DNA from 2 places in the Streptomyces sp. NPDC018610 genome. Region 2 is predicted to be linked to the other one. Evidence: predicted binding sites of a transcription regulator. Region 2 holds the regulator's gene; the other holds the start of a gene.
What was found. The regulator HspR, encoded in region 2, represses chaperone genes until heat shock. The targets are predictions, from matches to a motif close to TTGAGNNNNNNNNNCTCAA.
Positions count from the first base shown of each region.

Region 1: lon (endopeptidase La) is a predicted target of HspR. The motif match lies at 1,886-1,904, and genes of this name have one in related genera.

Region 1 covers NZ_JBISAL010000011.1:290,401-293,808, forward strand. The annotation lists gene ACH5A8_RS27755 (response regulator transcription factor) at 1-710, opposite strand, end outside; gene ACH5A8_RS27760 (spermidine synthase) at 833-1,510, opposite strand; gene lon (endopeptidase La) at 1,927-3,408, shown strand, end outside.
Region 2 covers NZ_JBISAL010000003.1:207,424-210,831, reverse strand. The annotation lists gene dnaK (molecular chaperone DnaK) at 1-34, shown strand, start outside; gene grpE (nucleotide exchange factor GrpE) at 31-702, shown strand; gene dnaJ (molecular chaperone DnaJ) at 742-1,920, shown strand; gene ACH5A8_RS10455 (heat shock protein transcriptional repressor HspR) at 1,926-2,378, shown strand; gene ACH5A8_RS10450 (sugar ABC transporter substrate-binding protein) at 2,984-3,408, shown strand, end outside.

The DNA.
Region 1 (3,408 bases), on a different contig from region 2:
CCCACGCCGTGCACCGTGCGGATCCGCTCGGCGCCGATCTTCCGGCGCAGCGCCTTGATGTGGCTGTCGACGGTGCGGGTGCCGGAGGCGTCCGCCCAGTCCCACACCTCGGCCAGCAGCTGCTCACGGGAGAGCACCGCGCGCGGGGTGTTCGCCAGGCACACCAGGAGGTCGAACTCCGTCGGCGTCAGGTGGACGTCCTCGCTGCGCACCCGCACCCTGCGCTGCGCGTGGTCGATCTCCAGCTCGCCCAGGCGCAGGATGCCGCTGCGCGGGGTCGCGGCGGCCAGCGCCGCGCGCTCCATGCGGCGCAGCAGCACGTGCACCCGCGCCGCCAGCTCCCGCATCGAGAAGGGCTTCGTCATGTAGTCGTCGGCGCCGACCCCGAGGCCGACCAGCATGTCGGTCTCGTCGTCGCGCGCGGTGAGCATCAGCACCGGCACCGGCCGCTGGGCCTGCACCCGGCGGCAGACCTCCAGTCCGTCGAACCCGGGCAGCATGATGTCGAGGATCAGCAGATCGGGCTGCCAGGCCTCGGCGGTGTCGACCGCGGCCGGACCGTCGCCCGCCGTTTGCACCAGGAATCCCTCGGCGCGCAGGCGGGTGGCGATGGCGTCCAAGATGGTCTGATCGTCCTCGACCACCAGAACCCGGCGCTGTGCGCCCGGGCCGGCCGTCGTGCCGTTGTGCGAGGTGTGTGTCTGCTCCATCGCCCGCCCCTGAGGTGTGCTTCCGGAATCCGTGGGGTGATTCCTTGACTGCGCATGGTTGCGATTGACGCTTGAATGATCGGCGTCAGGGAAGCAGCGTACGGGGAGTCACCGCGGCTTTGCTATCCAGGTCTGACGGCGAGGTGCACCACGTCGGGAACGCCCCGGGCAACGGGGATCTCTTCGGTGCGCACCTGTTGGAATCCGACATTCCACAAGGTTCCTTCAAATTCCGGAGACGGCTTCGCCGACCACACCGCGAGCACTCCGCCGGGTCTCAACACCCTTGCGCAGCCCGTGAGTCCGGCCGGCCGGTACAGCCCCTGGTTGCCCTCGGTGACGGTCCAGTCGGGGCCGTTGTCGATGTCGAGGCACAGCGCGTCGAAAGTGTCGGATGTCTCATTGACGTAATCGAGCAGATCGGCTCCGACGATCGCGGTGCGCGGATCGGCCAGCGCCCGTGCGGTCAGTTCGGACAGCGGGCCGTCCCGGTGCCAGTCGATGACGGCCTGTTCCCGCTCGACGACGGTGATCCGGCCCCAGCGCGGGTCGGCCGCGGCGTGCGCCAGGGAGAAGCCGACGCCGAGCCCGCCGATCAGCAGGTGCGGCGCCCGGCGGCCGTCCAGGGCGTCCAGGGCGGCGTCGACCAGCAGCCGCTCGGAGCGGCCGTCGGAGGTGTCCATCAGGAAGCAGCCGTTGGCGATGATCTGCAGCAGCGCGCCGTGCCGGCGCAGCACGACCTCGCCGTGCGGGCCCTCGCGACGGTCCAGCACCACGGGAGTCTCGTACGAGGCGGTCATGGGGTCATCCTGCCCCAACGGGCCTGGACCGCCACGTGAATTAAGGGTGACGGCCGGTGACGCCTGTTGCCGGGTCGCGGGGTCGGCCCTCCTGCCGGGGGGGGCCGACGACTCGCCCGCTCGAACCGTCGTCTCGCTCCTCCGAACCGTCGTCACGCTCCTCCGAGCCGTCGTCACGCTTCTCCGAGCCGTCGTCTCGCTCGTCCGAACCGTCGGTCTCGGTGTCCGCTCCGGCCGGTGTCTCGCCCGTACGGCCCCGGCCCGGCCGGCCCGTGTCGCGGGCCGTCCCGGCCCTGACCTGCCGCTTCCGCTCCGTCTCCGGGTGATCGCTCACGGCGAACACGGGTCGGGGAACAATCGAGGGCGCCCCGTGCATTGAGTCGGCATAACTCAACTTGACTGCCGAAGGGGAGATCATGGCTGCTGAGTCCACGGCGTTCACACCGATCGTCCTGCCCGTGCTGCCGCTCGACGACGAGGTCGTGCTGCCCGGGATGGTGGTCCCGCTCGACCTGAGCGACGCCGAGGTGCGGGCCGCGGTGGAGGCCGCGCAGGCCGCCGCCCGCGACGAGCCCGGGAAGCCCAGGGTGCTGCTGGTGCCGCGGGTCGAGGGGACGTACGCGACGACCGGCGTCCTCGGCACCGTCGAGCAGGTCGGCCGGCTCGCCGACGGCGACCCCGGCGCGCTGATCCGCGGCCGGAGCCGGGTGAGGATCGGCGCCGGGACCACCGGTCCGGGCGCGGCGCTGTGGGTCGAGGGCTCCCGGATCGACGAGAGCGCGCCGGAGCCCCTGCCCGGCCACGTCACCGAACTGGTCAAGGAGTACAAGGCCCTGGCCACCGCCTGGCTGCGCAAGCGCGGCGCCTGGCAGGTCGTGGACCGCGTGCAGGCCATCGACGACGTGTCCCAGCTCGCCGACAACTCCGGGTACTCGCCGTTCCTGACCACCGGGCAGAAGGTCGAGCTGCTGGAGACCGCCGACCCGGTGGCCCGGCTCCGGCTCGCCATCCGGCACCTGCGCGACCACCTCGCCGAGCAGGACGTGGCCGAGACGATCGCCAAGGACGTCCAGGAGGGCGTCGACAAGCAGCAGCGCGAGTTCCTGCTGCGCCGTCAGCTCGAGGCCGTCCGCAAGGAGCTGCGCGAGCTGAACGGCGAGACGGAGGGCGAGGAGTCCGACGACTACCGCGCCCGCGTCGAGGCGGCCGACCTGCCGGAGAAGGTCCGTGAGGCCGCCCTCAAGGAGGTCGACAAGCTGGAGCGCGCCTCCGAGCAGTCGCCCGAGGGCTCCTGGATCCGCACCTGGCTGGACACGGTCCTGGAGATGCCCTGGAACGAGCGGACCGACGACACGTACGACATCCAGGGCGCCAAGGCGGTCCTGGACGCCGAGCACGCCGGCCTGGAGGACGTGAAGGAGCGGATCACCGAGTACCTGGCGGTGCGCAAGCGCCGCGGCGACCGGGGGCTCGGGGTGATCGGCGGCCGGCGCGGCGGCGCCGTCCTGGCGCTGGTCGGTCCGCCCGGCGTCGGCAAGACGTCGCTGGGCGAGTCCGTCGCCCACGCCATGGGCCGCAAGTTCGTCCGCGTCGCCCTGGGCGGGGTCCGCGACGAGGCCGAGGTGCGCGGCCACCGGCGTACGTACGTCGGGGCGCTGCCCGGCCGGATCGTGCGCGCCGTCAAGGAGGCCGGGTCGATGAACCCGGTGGTCCTGCTCGACGAGATCGACAAGGTGGGCTCAGACTTCCGCGGCGACCCGGCCGCGGCCCTGCTGGAGGTCCTCGACCCGGCGCAGAACCACACCTTCCGGGACCACTACCTGGAGGTGGAGCTGGACCTGTCCGACGTGGTCTTCCTGGCCACGGCCAACGTCCTGGAGGCCATCCCGGAGGCGCTG
Region 2 (3,408 bases):
CGTCGACGACGAGCGCAAGGACGGTGCCGCGTGACGGAGGAGACCCCGGGTTTCGAGGAGAAGCCCGACGTCCCCTCCGGCGCCACCCCTGACGACGCCGAGCCGAAGGCCGCCTCCTCCTCCGAGGAGGGGGCGGCCCCGGCCGGGGACGCGAGCGAGAAGGCCGGCCTGACGGCCCAGCTGGACCAGGTGCGCACCGCGCTCGGCGAGCGCACCGCGGACCTCCAGCGGCTCCAGGCCGAGTACCAGAACTACCGGCGCCGGGTCGAGCGGGACCGCATCGCGGTCAAGGAGATCGCCATCGCGAACCTCCTGACCGAGCTGCTGCCCGTCCTCGACGACATCGGGCGCGCCCGGGAACACGGCGAACTGGTGGGCGGTTTCAAGTCCGTCGGCGAGTCGCTGGAGACCGTGGCCGCCAAGATGGGGCTGCAGCAGTTCGGCAAGGAGGGCGAGCCCTTCGACCCGACGATCCACGAGGCGCTGATGCACAGCTACGCGCCGGACGTCACCGAGACGACGTGCGTGGCGATCCTGCAGCCCGGGTACCGGATCGGCGAGCGCACCATCCGCCCCGCGCGGGTGGCGGTGGCCGAGCCGCAGCCGGGAGCGCAGACGGTCAAGGCGGCGGACGAGTCCGGCACGGACAAGGCCGCCGAGCAGGCCGACGACAAGGACAGCGGTGGCCCGGACGAGGGCTGACGCAGGAGCACGCGACGCACGAGAGGAGGGACGTCGGGGATGAGCACCAAGGACTTCATCGAGAAGGACTACTACAAGGTCCTCGGCGTCCCCAAGGACGCCACCGAGGCCGAGATCAAGAAGGCGTACCGGAAGCTCGCCCGCGAGTTCCACCCGGACGCCAACAAGGGCAACGCCAAGGCGGAGGAACGTTTCAAGGAGATCTCCGAGGCGAACGACGTCCTCGGTGACCCCAAGAAGCGCAAGGAGTACGACGAGGCGCGCGCCCTGTTCGCGGGCGGCGGCTTCCGTCCCGGGCCGGGCGGCGGTTCCTTCAACTTCGACCTGGGCGACCTCTTCGGGGGTGCCCAGGGCGGGGGCGGCGGTCAGAGCGGCGGCTTCGGCGGCGGGCTCGGCGACGTCTTCGGAGGCCTGTTCAACCGGGGCGGGGCGGGCGCGGGCACGCGTACGCAGCCACGCCGCGGCCAGGACATCGAGTCCGAGGTCACGCTGAGCTTCACCGAGGCCATCGAGGGCGCCACGGTTCCGCTGCGGATGTCCTCGCAGGCGCCGTGCAAGGCCTGTTCGGGCACCGGCGACGCCAACGGCACACCGCGCGTGTGCCCGACCTGCGTCGGCACCGGTCAGGTGGCGCGCGGTTCGGGCGGTGGCTTCTCGCTGACCGACCCGTGCCCGGACTGCAAGGGCCGCGGGCTGATCGCGGAGAACCCGTGCGAGGTCTGCAAGGGCTCCGGGCGCGCCAAGTCGTCCCGGACGATGCAGGTCCGCATCCCGGCCGGGGTGTCGGACGGGCAGCGCATCCGGCTGCGCGGCAAGGGCGCTCCGGGCGAGCGCGGCGGCCCGGCGGGCGACCTGTACGTGGTGGTGCACGTCGGGGAGCACCCGGTCTTCGGCCGCAAGGACGACAACCTCACCGTCACGGTGCCGGTCACGTTCGACGAGGCCGCGCTCGGCGGCGAGGTGCGGGTGCCGACGCTCGGCGGCCCGCCGGTGACGCTGAAGCTGCCTCCGGGCACACCGAACGGGCGTACGATGCGGGCCCGCGGCAAGGGAGCGGTCCGCAAGGACGGCACCCGGGGCGACCTCTTGGTCACCGTCGAGGTGAGTGTCCCGAAGGACGTGTCGGGGAAGGCTCGTGACGCGCTGGAGGCGTACCGCGAGGCGACCGCGGGCGAGGACCCGCGGGCGGAGCTGTTCGAGGCCGCGAAGGGAGCTTGAGGGAGATGGACGGCCGCCGTCGTAACCCGTATGAACTGACGGAAGACACACCGGTGTACGTCATCTCCGTGGCGGCGCAGCTGTCCGGGCTGCACCCCCAGACCCTCCGCCAGTACGACCGGCTGGGCCTGGTCTCACCCGACCGCACCGCCGGCCGGGGCCGCCGCTACTCGGCCCGCGACATCGAACTGCTCCGTCAGGTGCAGCAGTTGTCGCAGGACGAGGGCATCAACCTGGCGGGCATCAAGCGGATCATCGAACTGGAGAACCAGGTCGCCGCGCTGCAGGCGCGGGTCGCGGAACTCCAGTCCGCCCTGGAGGGCGCGGCGGCCACGATGCGCCAGCGGGAGGCCGCCGTCCACGCCTCCTACCGCCGGGATCTGGTCCCCTACCAGGAGGTCCAGCAGACCAGCGCGCTGGTGGTGTGGCGGCCCAAGCGGCAGCAGCAGTCGGACTAGCGGGACCGGCAGGCCGGCCCGAGGCCGGCGGGCGCGCCGGGAACAGCGGACGAAGGGCCGGGAGACATCGCTCTCCCGGCCCTTCGCCGTGCCTGCCCGAAAGCCTCCCGGGTGCGCCTCCGCAAGCCCTTCGGGGGCCTCTCCCGGGGCTCCCGACGCGGGTCCGCCGCCCCTCGGCGCACCTCTCCCGGCCCTTTCCGGAGTGCGTCCGCGGGCTCTCCGCTGGGCTTTCCCGGTGCCGTTCCGGCGGGCGCCGAGGGGCTTTCGGCGGGTGTCCGAAAACCCCTCAGCGGGTGCCCGAGAACCCTTCAAGGGGTGTCCGAGGGCCCTTCGGCGCGGCTCCGGCGGGCCCTTCGGTGAGGCCGGAGGGAAGGGGGCGAACTCGCGGGTGGGCGGGGGCCGCTGTCCGTGGAGAGTCCGTAAAGGGCGTTTGGAGATGATTCCGTAAGGCTCCCCGAGGTTTTCACACCTGAAGCGGAATGTGGTGTTGCCATCTCGTTAAGTGGTACGGCTTGACGCCGGTACCGGCTGCCGCGTTGGCTTTTCAGTCACCTGGGTCGCAATGCTGCGTCCTCGTCCGGAAGGCACCAGAAGTGAGCACCTCGATGCGTCGTATCGCCATAGCCGTGGCCGCGTCCACGCTGTCCCTCTCACTGGCCGCCTGCGGGGCGCTCGGAGGGTCGGGCAGCGGTGGCGACGCGAGCCCGACGAAGGGCAACGACGTGAAGGTGGGCCTGCTGCTGCCGGAGACCGCCAACACGCGGTACGACAAGTTCGACGCCCCGATCATCCGGAGCAAGGTCGCCGAGCTGACCAACAAGCAGGGCGTCGTCGACTACGCCAACGCCGGGGCCAGCGCGTCCAAGCAGGCCGAGCAGATGCAGAAGATGATCGACGAGAAGGTCGACGTCATCCTGCTCGACGCTGTCGACTCGCACGCCATCGCCGCACAGGTGAAGAAGGCCAAGAGCGCGGGCATCCCGGTCATCGCCTACGACCGGCTCGCCGAGGGTCCGATCGAGGCGTACAT